Regions from separate parts of the Streptomyces sp. NPDC041713 genome, predicted to be linked through region 1. Evidence: predicted binding sites of a transcription regulator. Region 1 holds the regulator's gene; the other holds the start of a gene.
What was found. The regulator HrcA, encoded in region 1, represses chaperone genes, less so after heat shock. The targets are predictions, from matches to a motif close to TTNGCACTCNGNNNNNCNGAGTGCNAA.

Region 1 (7,462 bases):
GTAGGCGGCGGGGGCGTACGGGCCGTGCTCGCGCATGAAGCGGTTGACGAGGCCGCGGGCGGGCCGGCCGGAGAAGGCGCGGGTCAGCTCCGTGCGGACGAACAAGGGGTTGGTCAGGGCCTGCTTGTGCAGCGGGTTGGCGCCCGACTCGGGGGTGACCAGGAAGGCGGTGCCGAGCTGCGCGGCGTCCGCGCCGGCCGCGAGCACCGCGGCGATCTGCGCGCCGCGCATCAGGCCGCCCGCCGCGACGATGGGGATCTGCACGGTCTCGCGGACCTGGGTGATGAGGGAGAGCAGCCCGATCCCGGCGCCGTCCGTCTCGGGGTTGTCCCGGTGCGTCCCCTGGTGGCCGCCCGCCTCGATGCCCTGCACGCAGACGGCGTCGGCGCCGGCCCACTGGGCGGTCTGGGCCTCCTCGGCCGTGGTGACGGTGACGACGGTCTGGGTGCCGACCCGGGCGAAGGCGTCGAGGACGTCGCGGGTGGGGCAGCCGAAGGTGAAGGAGACCAGCGGCACGGGGTCGTCGAGCAGGATCGCGAGCTTGGCGTCGTAGCCGTCGTCGCGTCCGCTGTCGGGGTCGCCGAGCTCCGTCTCGTACCAGGTCGCCTCGCCGGCGAGCTGGCTGCGGTAGACCTCGACGGCGGCGGCGTCCGCGGTGTCGGGCTGCGGCATGAACAGGTTGACGCCGAAGGGCCGCGAGGTCAGCCCCCGCACCTGTTTGATCTCCTGGTACATCCCGTCGGCGGTCTTGTACCCGGCGGCGAGGAACCCGAGCCCACCGGCCTCGGCGACGGCGGCGGCCAGCTGCGGCCCACTGGCGCCGCCCGCCATGGGCGCCTGCACGATCGGGTGGCGGCAGAGATCGGTCGGTGCGGAGCTCATGCACGCATCGTGCCACGCGCTCTCGGTCGCACCGAATCGCGTACCCCACGCCGGGCGTGCGCCGCCTCGTCTGCCCCCTGGCCCGCGTCCGGCGGGTGTGGGCCGTACCGGGTTGCTCGCGCAGTTCCCCGCGCCCCCTGGCGGGGCGCGCAGCGGCCCGTTCAGGGGCGCGGGGAACTGCGCGCCAAGCCCCCACCACCCGCAGAGAACCGACAAAGCCCCCAGCAACGGAACGAACCGTCGCCGGGGGCCGAAGTCACCGCTCCAGGCGCTACCGCCCGTTGAACGCATCCTTGAGGCGAGAGAAAAGCCCCTGCTGCCCCGGCTGGAACTGCCCCGTGGGCCGTTCCTCCCCCCGCAGCTGCGCCAGCTCCCGCAGCACCCGCTCCTGCTCGGGATCGAGCTTGGTCGGCGTGAGGACCTCGACGTGCACGATGAGGTCACCGCGACCGCCGCCGCGCAGGTGCGTGATGCCGCGGCCGTGCAGCGGGACCGACTGGCCGGACTGCGTGCCCGGCCGGATGTCGATCTCCTCCATGCCGTCCAGCGTCTTCAGCGGCACCTTCGTGCCGAGCGCCGCCGCCGTCATCGGGATGGTCACCGTGCAGTGCAGATCGTCGCCGCGCCGCTGGAAGACCTCGTGCGGCAGCTCGTGGATCTCCACGTACAGGTCGCCCGCGGGGCCGCCGCCGGGGCCGACCTCGCCCTCGCCCGCGAGCTGGATCCGGGTGCCGTTGTCGACACCGGCCGGGATCTTCACGGTGAGCGTCCGCCGCGACCGGATGCGGCCGTCGCCGGCGCACTCGGGGCACGGGGTGGGCACGACCGTGCCGAAGCCCTGGCACTGCGGGCAGGGCCGCGAGGTCATGACCTGGCCGAGGAAGGACCGCGTGACCTGCGACACCTCACCGCGACCGCGGCACATGTCACACGTCTGGGCGGACGTCCCCGGCGCGGCACCCTCACCGCTGCAGGTCGTACAGACCACGGCCGTGTCGACCTGGATGTCCTTGGTGGTGCCGAAGGCCGCCTCGTCGAGGTCGATCTCCAGGCGGATCATGGCGTCCTGGCCGCGGCGCGTGCGCGAGCGGGGCCCGCGCTGCGACGCCGTACCGAAGAACGCGTCCATGATGTCGGAGAAGTTGCCGAAGCCACCGGCGCCGAAGCCGCCCGCGCCTCCGCCGCCGCCCGCCTGGGACAGCGGATCCCCGCCGAGGTCGTAGACCTGCTTCTTCTGCGGGTCCGACAACACCTCGTACGCGGCGTTGATCTCCTTGAAGCGCTCCTGAGTCTTCGGGTCCGGATTCACGTCCGGGTGAAGCTCACGCGCCAGCCTGCGGAAGGCCTTCTTGATTTCGTCCTGGGAAGCGTCGCGGCGCACGCCGAGTACGGCGTAGTAGTCCGTGGCCACTTACGACTCCGCCAGGATCTGTCCGACGTAACGTGCCACTGCGCGTACTGCTCCCATCGTTCCCGGATAGTCCATGCGGGTCGGTCCGACCACGCCGAGTTTGGCGACTGCCTCGCTCCCCGAACCGTAGCCGACCGAGACCACGGACGTGGAGCTGAGTCCCTCATGGGCGTTCTCGTGACCGATCCGTACGGCCATACCCGAATCCTGTACCTCACCAAGCAACTTGAGGAGCACGACCTGCTCCTCCAGTGCCTCCAGCACGGGCCGGATGGTGAGGGGAAAGTCATGTCCGAAGCGGGTGAGATTGGCGGTGCCGCCGATCATCAACCGCTCCTCTGTCTCCTCCACGAGCGTCTCGAGGAGGGTGGCGAGGACCGTCGACACGGTGCCGCGGTCCTCGGTCTCGAAGGCCTCGGGCAGATCCTGCACGAGCTGCGGCACGTCCGTGAAGCGGCGGCCCGCCACCCGGCTGTTGAGCCGCGCCCGCAGATCCGCGAGCGCGCTTTCGCCGAACGGCGCCGGGCAGTCGATCATCCGCTGCTCGACCCGGCCGGTGTCCGTGATCAGTACGAGCATCAGCCGCGCGGGAGCCAGCGAGAGCAACTCCACGTGCCGCACCGTGGACCGCGTGAGCGAGGGGTACTGCACGACGGCGACCTGCCGCGTCAACTGCGCGAGCAGCCGCACCGTGCGCCCCACCACGTCGTCGAGGTCGACGGCGCCGTCGAGGAAGTTCTGGATGGCCCGGCGCTCGGGCGCGGTCATCGGCTTCACACCGGCGAGCTTGTCGACGAACAGGCGGTAGCCCTTGTCCGTCGGGATGCGCCCGGCACTGGTGTGCGGCTGGGCGATGAACCCCTCCTCCTCCAGCGCCGCCATGTCGTTGCGGACGGTGGCCGGGGAGACCCCCAGACGGTGCCGCTCGGTGAGCGCCTTGGAGCCGACGGGCTCCTCCGTCCCGACATAGTCATGGACGATGGCGCGCAGCACTTCGAGCCTGCGTTCATTGAGCATCGCGCACACCTCCAGCTGTCTGCGTCGTCCACGGTCCGCGACGGGCTCCGGTGTCCCCCGGGCCCCCGCCTGGCACTCCCCGCGGGTGAGTGCCAGTCTTCCAAAGGGTCAGTGTACGGGCGTGGGGTACGGCCCCGGCAAGGGCGGCCCCCGGTGTCCTGCCGGAGAGGGCCGGTGCGGATAGCGTCACCGTATGGACGTGAGGCCGGCATGGGAAGCGGCGGGCTGGGAACGGCTGGCGCCGCGGGTGGGGCGGCGCCGCCTGCCCGTCTGGGACTGCACGGCGGGGCTGGTCGTCGGCGACGACGCGGCGCTCATGATCGAGGCGGGGTCGAGCCTGGCCGAGGGCGCGGCCCTGCGCACCGGTGCCCGCCGCGTCCTCGGCGGCACCCGCCGGGTGACCCATCTCGCACTCACCCACCCGCACTTCGACCACGTGCTCGGCGCGGCGGCCTTCGCGGGGGTGCGGGTGTACGGGGCGGTGGGCGTCGAGACGGTCCTCACCGAGCGGCGCGACGAGCTGCGCGCGGACGCGGTGCGGCACGGGCTCGACGCGGAGGCGGCGGCCGAGGCGGCCGACCTCCTGGTCCGCCCGCACCACCTGGTGTGCGGGGAGTGGACGCTCGACCTGGGCGGCGTCCAGGTGCTGCTCGCGAACGTCGGCCCCGGGCACACCGCCCACGACCTGGCGGTCCTGGTGCCGGGCACCGACGGCGGGCGGGAGGTGGTCTTCTGCGGGGACCTCGTCGAGGAGTCGGGCGAACCGCAGGCGGGTCCGGACGCGGCGCCGCGGCACTGGCCGGCGGCGCTGGACCGGCTCCTCGACCTCGGCGGGGAGGACGCGGTGTACGTGCCGGGGCATGGTGCCGCGGTGAATGCGGCCTTTGTCCGTGCGCAGCGCGACACGCTGGCGGGGCGCTTCGGCGTGTCGTGACCCGGACGGCCGCGACTCTTCCTATCGTCGGCAGAATGCGCCAGTACTCCGCCGATCTCACGCCCCCCTGGAAGAAGCCGAAGCCCGTACCGGAGGTGGCGGCGGACGCCGGCCTCGTGGTCGAGGAGCTGACCACGGGTTTCTGCGGGGCGGTGATCCGGTGCGAGAAGACGGCGCAGGGGCCGACGGTGACGCTGGAGGACCGCTTCGGCAAGCACCGCGTCTTTCCCATGGAGCCGCGGGGGTTCCTCCTGGAGGGCCGCCCGGTGACGCTGGTCCGCCCCGCGGCGGGTTCACCTTCCTCGCCCTCGCCCCGTCCCTCCCGTACGGCCTCCGGGTCGGTGGCCGTGCCCGGGGCGCGGGCCCGGGTCGCGCGGGCGGGGCGCATCTACGTGGAGGGGCGGCACGACGCGGAGCTGGTGGAACGGGTCTGGGGCGACGACCTGCGCATCGAGGGCGTGGTCGTGGAGTACCTGGAGGGCATCGACGACCTGCCCGCGATCGTCGCGGAGTTCGCACCGGGGCCGGACGCGCGCCTCGGCGTCCTCGTGGACCACCTGGTCCCCGGATCCAAGGAGTCCCGCATCGCGGCGGAGGTCACGAGCGCGCACGCGCTGGTGGTGGGGCACCCCTACATCGACGTCTGGGAGGCGGTGAAGCCGGCGTCGGTCGGCATCGCGGAGTGGCCCAGGGTCCCGCGGGGCCAGGACTGGAAGACCGGCGTGTGCCGGGCGCTCGGCTGGCCGGAGAACACGGGGGCGGCGTGGCAGCGGATCCTGGGCTCGGTGCGCAGCTACAAGGACCTGGAGCCGGCGCTTCTGGGCCGCGTGGAGGAACTGATCGACTTCGTGACGTTGGCGTAGGGGGTTGGGCGGGTTCTGGCGGGGGCGCCTTGGGCGGGCGCCTGCGCCTTCGCTTCGTCGTTGGGTGCGGGGCCGCGGGGGTATGTGCGTACTCGCCACCCACTATTCGCCACGCCTCACGAACAACATTGCTACAGCGCGCTCGGTGCTCCGTGCGCACATACCCCCACGCCCCCTCCCGAGCGCGAGCGGGCGCGCCCCGGGGGGGGGGACTCGCGTGCGGGTGCGGCCCGGTGGGGTGGCGCGCGAACCCACCCACCCCGACCCACTCCAACCGGACAGCGCGAGGTGACCCCACCCACCCGAGCCCCACTCCCGCCAGACATCGCAACGTGAAACCCACCCACCCGGTGCACCGACCCCAACCGGACGTCGCGACGAACCCCCACCCACCCGGGCCCACTCCAACCGAACCCCGCGACGTAAGAACCCACCCACCCAGCCCCCGCACCCAGCCCCCGCCCCAACCAAACCCCGCGCCGCGCAAACCCAACCAGTCCCACTCCAACCGGACAGCGCGAGGTGAGCCCCCCGCCCGCCCCTACTCCAACCCGGCGGTGCGGGGTGAACGGGTGGGTGGGTGGGAGGTATCCGCCGCGGAGCGGCGGGGCTGTTTGTGCCGTTGGAGGGGGCCGGGGGGAGCCCAACCCCCACCCGCCCCGGCGCCGGGCGCCTGACTTGGGGTGCGGGAGGCCCAGGGGCCAGGGTCAGTCCACCAGGTCCCGTACCACCGCGTCCGCCAGCAAACGGCCCCGCAGGGTGAGGACCGCGCGGCCCTCCGCGTACGGGGTGCGTTCCAGGAGGCCCTCCTCCAGCGCCCGGCGCGAGGCGGAGAGCCCCTCCTCCTTGAGGAGTGACAGGGGGCAGCCCTCCCGGAGCCGCAGCTCAAGGAGGATGCGCTCCACCCGCCGGTCCTCCGCGGAGAGGAGTTCCCGCCCGGCCCCGGGCGACCCACCCCCCGCCAGCGCCCCCGCGTACGCCCCGGGATGCTTGACGTTCCACCACCGCACGCCCCCCACATGGCTGTGGGCGCCAGGACCGGCCCCCCACCAGTCCGCGCCCCGCCAGTACAGCTCGTTGTGCAGGCAGCGGCCCGCCTCGGACGTGGCCCAGTTGGACACCTCGTACCAGGAGAAGCCCGCACCCCCGAGCACCTCGTCGGCGATCAGGTACCGGTCCGCGTGCACGTCGTCGTCGGTCATCGGCACCTCCCCGCGCCGGATTCGCCGCGCCAGCTGCGTGCCCTCCTCCACGATCAGCGCGTAGGCGCTCACGTGGTCCGGGCCCGCGCCGATCGCCGCGTCGAGCGAGGCGCGCCAGTCGTCGTCGGTCTCCCCCGGCGTGCCGTAGATCAGGTCGAGGTTCACGTGCTCGAAGCCCGCCGCCCGCGCCTCGGCCACGCACGCCTCGGGCCGCCCCGGCGTGTGCGTGCGGTCGAGGATCTTCAGGACGTGCTGCTTCGCGCTCTGCATGCCGAAGGAGATCCGGTTGAAGCCGCCCTCCCGCAGCTCCGCCAGGTACGCCGCGTCGACCGACTCGGGGTTCGCCTCCGTGGTGATCTCCGCGTCGTCCGCGAGCCCGAACTCGTCCCGTACGGCACCCAGCATCCGTACGAGATCGCCCGCGGCGAGCAGCGTCGGCGTACCGCCCCCGACGAAGACGGTGCGGACCGGCCGCGGGTCGTCGCCGAGGACCTTGCGGGCGAGCCGCACCTCGTCGGTCAGGGTGTCCGCGTAGTTGTCGCGGGAGGCGAGCACTCCGCCGGAGCCGCGCAGCTCGGTCGCGGTGTAGGTGTTGAAGTCGCAGTAGCCGCAGCGCGTGGCGCAGTACGGGACGTGCAGGTAGAAGCCGAGGGGGCGGGAGGCCGCGCCGGCCAGGGCGGACGCGGGGAGCGACCCGTCCTCGGGCATGGGCTCGCCATCGGGCAGTGCGGAAGGCATACCTTCGATTGTCCCGCACGGCGGGCGGCGGCGGACCCGCTCACCCCGCCCGCAGCACCAGCAGCGCCAGGTCGTCGTCCGGCGGCCGGTCGGAGAACTCGTGCACGAGCCGCCGGATCCGCTCCGCCACCAGCACCGCGTCGAGCCCCGCGCAGCCGGCCAGCGCCTGCGCCAGGCCGTTGTCGTCGTCGAACAGGAGCCCTCCCGAGCGTCGCTCGGTCACCCCGTCCGTGACGCACAGGAGCGTCTCGCCGACCCGCAGCTCGAAGGTCTCGCTCGTGTACGTCTCGTCGTCGAGCACCCCGAGCAGCATCTGCGGGGTGGCCGCCTCCCGCACCCCGCCGCCGGGTGACATGAGCAGCGGCAACGGATGCCCGGCGCACGCGATGGTGCAGCGCACGCCCCCTTCGTACGG
Region 2 (7,462 bases), on a different contig from region 1:
TCCTCGAAGTCGTCCACCTGATCTTCAACGAGGGGTGCGCCGCCACGGCGGGCGACGACCGGCTGCGCCCGTCCCTGTGCGAGGAGGCCCTGCGCCTCGCCCGGGTGCTCACCGGTCTGATGCCCGAGGAGTCCGAGGCGCACGGCCTGGCCGCCCTCCTCGAACTGCAGGCCTCGCGCGCGGCGGCGCGCATCGGGCCGGCCGGCGAGGCGGTGCTGCTCAAGGAGCAGAGCCGGGCCCGCTGGAACCGGACGCTGATCGGCCGCGGGTACGCGGCCCTCGCGCGGGCCCGCGGCACGGCCGAGTCGTCCAGGGCGCTCGGCCCGTACGCGCTGCAGGCCGCCATCGCCGCCTGCCACGCGCGGGCCGACACGTACGAGGAGACCGACTGGCGGCAGATCGCCGTCCTGTACGGCCTGCTCGCCGCCCGCAGCCCGTCCCCGGTCGTCGAGCTGAACCGCGCGGTCGCCGTCTCGATGGCCCAGGGCCCGGAGCCGGGTCTCTCCTTGGTCGACGTGCTCACCGCGGAAGGAGCCCTGCGCGACCACCACCTGCTGCCCAGCGTCCGCGGCGACCTGCTCGAACGGCTCGGCAGGGCGGGCGAGGCCTGCGCGGAGTTCGAGCGGGCGGCGGCGCTGGCGGGCGACGAACGGGAACGGGAGCTGCTGCTCGCACGGGCGGCGTCCTGCCGGCTCTGACCGGTCCAGGGCACCCCCGGGCGGGCCTTCGGGGCCTCGGGCCTCAGGGGGCCGGGTGGCCGATCAGCATCGTCGGGGCGCCCGCCACCCGCGTCAGGAAGACCGTCGCGGCGTTCTTCCCCTGCGGCTTCACCTTGCGCCGCAGCTCCTCCGGCTCGACGGCGGACCCGCGCTTCTTCACGGTGAGGATCCCGACCCCGCGCTCGCGCAGCAGCGCCTTCAGCTTCTTCACGTTGAAGGGCAGCTGGTCGGTGATCTCGTAGGCGGTGGCGTACGGGGTGTCGTGCCGGGCGTCGGAGGTGACGTACGCGATGGTCTCGTCGATCAGGCCGCCGTCGACCCGGGCCGCGACCTCGGCGACCAGGTGGGCGCGGATGACGGCGCCGTCCGGCTCGTACAGATAGCGCCCGACCGGACGCACCCCGGGGTCGGGCAGCATCGTGTCGAGCGCGGACCACAGGGTGGCGCCGCCGGGCAGGAGCGTCGCGCGGTGCGAGGCCGGGGTGTCCGTGCCGAACCACAGCACGGCCTCCTTCACGTCGCCGCCGTCCGAGATCCACTCGGCGCCCGCCGCGGCGGGGATCGCCTCGTGCGGGATGCCGGGGGCGATCTTCAGGGCGGCGAGCGGGGCCTTGAGCGCCGTCTCGACCGCCCAGGACAGGGGCGGCGAGTAGGACTCCGGGTCGAAGATGCGGCCGCGCCCCGACGAGCGCCGCGCCGGGTCCACGAACACCGCGTCGTACGCGGAGGTGTCCACCTCCGTGACGTCGGCCTCGCGCACCTCGATCAGCTCGGCGAGCCCCAGAGCCTCCGCGTTGGCGCGGGCGACGGCGCAGGTCAGCGGGTCACGGTCGACGGCGAGCACGGAGATGCCGGCCCGCGCGAGGGCGAGCGCGTCGCCGCCGATGCCGCAGCACAGATCGGCGAGCGAGCGCACCCCGAGGGCCTGGAAGCGCGCGGCGCGGTGCGCGGCGACGGAGGAGCGGGTGGACTGCTCGACGCCGTTCGGCGTGAAGAACATCCGGGCCGCGTCCTCGGCGCCGAACTTCGCCGCGGCCCGCCGCCGCAGCCGCGCCTGCGCGAGGGCGGCCGAGACCAGGGGCGCGGAGTGCGTGCGGCGCAGCCGGGTGGCGGCGGCGAGTTCCTGCGCGGGCTCGACGTCCCGTACTTCGTCGAGCAGGGCCCGGCCCTCGGCGGTGCGCAGGGCGGCGAAGGCGGCGAGGGGATCGCCCAGGTCGGCAGGGTGGCCGCTCGGCGTGTTCGGGTCGTTCACCCGCCCCATTGTGGGCCAGTCGGTGGATGGTGCGCGGCCGACGGCGGTGTCGGACCCCGGAGGCGGCCGTCAGCTGCGAGGATCCGGCGCCATGCAACTAGTACGACAAACAGGGAAATACGCCAGAAGACGGAAGAACCAGGTGCGTGCCGCGGTGGCCGTCCTGGCCGCGTCGGCGATCGTGTCGGGCTGCGCCGGCGGCGACTCCGAGGGTGCGCGCGGCGCCCACGGCCAGCAGCCGCTCAAGGCGCCGCCCGCCCGCGCCCTCGACTCCTACGCCCAGAAGCTCGGCGCGATCCAGGCGGCCCGCGTCGCGGCGACCAAGCGCTGGGGCCTGGCGAAGGTCCCGCTCCCCGCGCCCCCGCCGCCCCGCACCAAGCCGAAGCTCACCACCCGCAAGGGCTTCGAGGTCAAGGGCCAGGCGAGCCTGCCGCCGGTCTTCACGACGATCCCCACCAAGGACAAGGTCGTCTTCCTGACCATCGACGACGGCGCCGAGAAGGACCCGCAGCTGCTGAAGATGATGGGCGAGCTGCACCTGCCGTACACCGCGTTCCTCAGCGACTACCTGGTCAAGGAGGACTACGGCTACTTCAAGAAGATGCAGGACCGCGGCGTCACCCTGAACAACCACACGCTGCACCACCGCTACCTGCCCGGACTCTCGTACGAGGACCAGCGCCACGAGATCTGCGACATGCAGAACGTCATCCAGAAGCACTACGGCAAGCGGCCCGAACTCTTCCGCCCGCCGTACGGCAACTACAACCGGGACACGCTGCGCGCCGCCAAGTCCTGCGGCGTCAAGGCGGTGCCGCTGTGGGCGTCGGAGGCCTTCAGCGACCACATGGAGTGGCGCGAGTGGGACAAGGACCTGCACCCCGGCGACATCATCCTCACGCACTTCCGGGGACGTGAGGACTGGAAGGGCACGATGCCCGACATGGTCCGCCGGGTCATGAAGACGGTCACGGACCGGGGCTACGCGGTGGCCCGCCTGGAGGACTACCTGTGACCCCCCGGGCGCGAGCGCGCCGCCGCCGTCTCCTCGCCGGAGCCCTCCTGTGCGGCCTGCTCGCGCCCGCACTCCTCTCGGGCTGCGCGGAATCCGTGGACCCGATCGAACGCCTGACGAGAAAAGCCACCCAAAAACTCCCCCACAGACCGACCCCGGCCCCAAACCTGCCCTTGGGCCCAGGCCCACACCTGCCCGCGCCCCCCGCCACCTCCACGCCGGAGCCAGGCGCATCCCGCTGTGGGCAGGCGTTCCCATGGGGGTCCCCCCAGGCCCTTGAGGCACTGGGGGAGGAACGGGTGGGCACAGCCCCCGGTGCAGGGCCACAGGAACCAGGGCCCCACGATTCGCAGCCAGGGAACCCAAGGACGCAGAGAACCGTTGCCCCAAAGGGGAAAACCCCCCGCCCGCCCGGCCCAGGGCAACGAACATCCGCTAAAGCCAGACGCAGTCGACTGGCACTCCGCTTGACCGAGTGCTAATCCCCGTCCTAGTCTCACTTCTGGCACTCCCCACTGGAGAGTGCCAACAGCGACGGGCAGGTCCGGCACCCGCGACGACGGATCCACCTGGTCGCCACACTCAGACTCTTAACCCCGTGAGATCTCCGAAGGGGGAGACCGGATCGTGACGACCGCCAGCTCCAAGGTTGCCATCAAGCCGCTCGAGGACCGCATTGTGGTCCAGCCGCTCGACGCCGAGCAGACCACGGCCTCCGGCCTGGTCATTCCGGACACCGCGAAGGAGAAGCCCCAGGAGGGCGCTGTCCTCGCCGTGGGCCCGGGGCGTTTCGAGAACGGCGAGCGCCTGCCGCTCGACGTGAAGGTCGGCGATGTCGTGCTGTACAGCAAGTACGGCGGCACCGAGGTGAAGTACAACGGCGACGAGTACCTCGTCCTCTCGGCTCGCGACGTGCTCGCGATCGTCGAGAAGTAATTCACCCAGCATTTGCTTTCTGAGCTGCGCCCCTGGTCACCCCGCTCTCTGCCGGGCGGCGAGGGGCGCAGTTCGTTGCTGAACATTCCGGGGGTTCCCCCGGACCCCCCTGAGTTTCCGAGAGGGCTGAACCGCTCCCATGGCGAAGATCCTGAAGTTCGACGAGGACGCCCGTCGCGCCCTTGAGCGCGGCGTCAACAAGCTTGCCGACACCGTCAAGGTGACGATCGGCCCCCGCGGCCGCAACGTCGTCATCGACAAGAAGTTCGGTGCCCCGACCATCACCAACGACGGCGTCACCATCGCCCGTGAGGTCGAGGTCGACGACCCGTACGAGAACCTCGGCGCCCAGCTGGTGAAGGAGGTGGCGACCAAGACCAACGACATCGCGGGTGACGGCACCACCACCGCCACCGTGCTCGCCCAGGCCCTGGTCAAGGAAGGCCTGCGCAACGTCGCCGCCGGCGCCTCTCCGGCCGCCCTGAAGAAGGGCATCGACGCCGCCGTCGCGGCCGTCTCCCAGGAGCTGCTCGCCACCGCCCGTCCGATCGACGACAAGGCCGACATCGCGGCCGTCGCCGGTCTGTCGGCCCAGGACCCGCAGGTCGGCGAGCTCATCGCCGAGGCGATGGACAAGGTCGGCAAGGACGGTGTCATCACCGTCGAGGAGTCCAACACCTTCGGCCTGGAGCTCGACTTCACCGAGGGCATGGCCTTCGACAAGGGCTACCTGTCGCCGTACATGGTCTCCGACCAGGAGCGTATGGAGGCCGTCCTCGACGACCCGTACATCCTGATCCACCAGGGCAAGATCTCCTCCATCCAGGACCTCCTGCCGCTGCTCGAGAAGGTCATCCAGGCCAACGCCTCGAAGCCGCTCCTGATCATCGCCGAGGACGTCGAGGGCGAGGCCCTGTCGACCCTGGTCGTGAACAAGATCCGCGGCACCTTCAACGCCGTCGCGGTGAAGGCCCCCGGCTTCGGCGACCGCCGCAAGGCCATGCTCGGTGACATCGCCACCCTCACCGGCGGCACCGTCATCGCCGAAGAGGTCGGCCTCAAGATCGACCAGGTCGGTCTCGACGTGCTCGGCACCGCCCGCCGCGTCACCATCACCAAGGACGACACCACCATCGTCGACGGTGGCGGCAACAAGGCCGAGGTCGAGGGCCGCGTCGCCCAGATCAAGGCCGAGATCGACGCCACGGACTCCGACTGGGACCGCGAGAAGCTCCAGGAGCGCCTCGCGAAGCTGGCCGGCGGCGTGTGCGTCATCAAGGTCGGCGCCGCCACCGAGGTGGAGCTGAAGGAGAAGAAGCACCGTCTGGAGGACGCCATCTCCGCGACCCGCGCCGCGGTCGAGGAGGGCATCGTCTCCGGTGGTGGCTCCGCCCTGGTGCACGCCGTCAAGGTCCTCGAGGGCAACCTCGGCAAGGAGGGCGACGAGGCCACCGGTGTCGCCGTCGTCCGCCGCGCCGCCGTCGAGCCGCTGCGCTGGATCGCCGAGAACGCCGGCCTCGAGGGCTACGTCATCACCTCGAAGGTCGCCGAGCTCGACAAGGGCTTCGGCTTCAACGCCGCGACCGGCGAGTACGGCGACCTGGTCAAGGCCGGCGTCATCGACCCGGTCAAGGTCACCCGCTCCGCGCTCGAGAACGCCGCGTCCATCGCGTCGCTGCTCCTCACGACCGAGACCCTGGTCGTCGAGAAGCCGGCCGAGGAAGAGGCGGAGGCCGGTCACGGCCACGGGCACGGTCACTCTCACTGACCTGAGTTGCCCGAGGCCCGGTTCCCTGCACAGGGAGCCGGGCCTCGGGCCTTTTCGGGGGTGCGTGTGCCGGGTTGCGCTCCCTTGCCGGGTGCGGGTCGTGGTCCGTCCTCGCGCAGTTCCCCGCGCCCCTTACGGGGCGCTCACCGAAGTCGTCTCAGGGGCGCGGGGAACTGCGCGACCAGCCGAAGGCAACTCGCACTCGGCGACGGTGAGGAACCCCGCAGACGCGCCACCCCGGCAGGGCTACTGGGGGCCATACTTACGGCCCGTACGCGACGTCACCCCACCCAGCAGCGCCCGCGGCGTCACCTTCACCACGCCCATCAGGGCCTTGTAGCGCGGATCGGGAATGGACACGGTCCGGCCCCGCGCCAAGTCGGCCAGCGCCGCCGCGACCAGCTTGTCCGCGTCGAGCCACATCCAGCCCGGGATGTTGGACGTGCCCATCCCGGCGCGCTCGTGGAACTCGGTCCGTACGAAACCGGGGCACAGCGCCATCAGCCGTACCCCCGAACCCGCCAGGTCCTTCGCCGCGCCCTGGGTGAACTGCACGACCCACGCCTTCGAGGCCCCGTACGTCCCGCGCGGCACGAACGCCGCCACCGACGCGACGTTCACCACACCGCCCCTGCCGCGCTCCCGCATCGACTCCGCCGCCGCCGACGTCAGCCGCAGCACCGCCTCGCAGTGCACCTTGAGCATGGTGAGCTCGTCGGCCATCGAGACCTCGAGATAGCGGCCCTTGTTGCCGAACCCGGCGTTGTTGATCAGCAGGTCGACCGGGTCCCTGCGGCGGGCGAGGCGCTTCTCGACCGCCTCGATGCCGGCGTCCGTCGCGAGGTCGGCGGTCAGCACCTCCGCCTCGATGCCGTGCCGGTCGTGCAGCTCGGTCGCCTGCTCCCGCAGCCGCTTGGTGTCGCGCGCCACCAGGACGAGGTTGTGGCCGTCACCGGCGAGGCGCCGCGCGAAGGCGGCGCCGATGCCGGCGGTTGATCCCGTAATCAGAGCCGTAGTCATGGACCAAGGCTAGTGACGCGAACCGCGGCCACGGACCAGGGCAGGCGGCCACGGACCTGGGCAGGTGCCCACGGACCAGGGGCGGCGGCGTCGGACGGCCGCCGTGGTGTGCGGACGGGCGGCCGGGGACGGGCCGGCCTCAGCCCACGAGATCCTGGGCGGCCTGCCGCGCCACATACGCGCGGGCGCGCTCGGCCGTCTCGGGGTGCAGGGCGTCTCCCGCCGCGAGCAGCCGCGGCAGCAGCGACGTCTCGGTCGTGATGGCGCGGAACTGCAGGGCGACGGTGACCTCGTGCTCCGGCCGGTGCACGATCGCGATCGCGTCCCCGGCCCGTATCTCACCCGGCTCGATCACCCGCAGATACGCGCCAGGAGCGCGCTCCCCGGTGAACCGCTTCACCCACCCCGTCTCACCGAGATGGCCCTGGAACGTACGGCAGGGAATGCGCCCGCTCGTCACCTCGAGCACCAGGTCGGAGCCGATCCGCCAGCGCTCGCCGATCCGCGCGCCGTTCACGTCGACCCCGGACGTCGTGAGGTTCTCGCCGAACGTGCCGTCGGGCAGCGGCCGTCCGAGGGTCCGCTCCCACACGTCGAGGTCCTCGCGGGCGTACGCGTACACCGCCTGGTCGGTGCCGCCGTGGTGACGCAGGTCCCCGATCTCGTCACCGGCCACGCCGCTGCCGCCGACACCCTTCGCGCCCGGCGCGGTCACCAGGACGGGGCCGCGCACCGGCCGCTTGTCGATGGCG

Region 2: groES (co-chaperone GroES) is a predicted target of HrcA. The motif match lies at 3,442-3,468, and genes of this name have one in related genera.

The regions. Positions count from the first base shown of each region.
Region 1 is NZ_JBVIZY010000001.1:153,074-160,535, reverse strand. Features, by position in the region: gene ACZ6CV_RS00670 (nitronate monooxygenase) at 1-882, opposite strand, end outside; gene dnaJ (molecular chaperone DnaJ) at 1,154-2,293, opposite strand; gene hrcA (heat-inducible transcriptional repressor HrcA) at 2,294-3,310, opposite strand; gene ACZ6CV_RS00655 (MBL fold metallo-hydrolase) at 3,504-4,244, shown strand; gene ACZ6CV_RS00650 (DUF3097 domain-containing protein) at 4,280-5,107, shown strand; gene hemW (radical SAM family heme chaperone HemW) at 5,815-7,047, opposite strand; gene ACZ6CV_RS00640 (SpoIIE family protein phosphatase) at 7,088-7,462, opposite strand, start outside.
Region 2 is NZ_JBVIZY010000002.1:733,552-741,013, reverse strand. Features, by position in the region: gene ACZ6CV_RS08135 (RNA polymerase sigma factor) at 1-698, shown strand, start outside; gene ACZ6CV_RS08130 (class I SAM-dependent methyltransferase) at 742-1,980, opposite strand; gene ACZ6CV_RS08125 (polysaccharide deacetylase family protein) at 2,063-2,986, shown strand; gene groES (co-chaperone GroES) at 3,614-3,922, shown strand; gene groL (chaperonin GroEL) at 4,062-5,690, shown strand; gene ACZ6CV_RS08110 (SDR family NAD(P)-dependent oxidoreductase) at 5,937-6,710, opposite strand; gene ACZ6CV_RS08105 (MOSC domain-containing protein) at 6,850-7,462, opposite strand, start outside.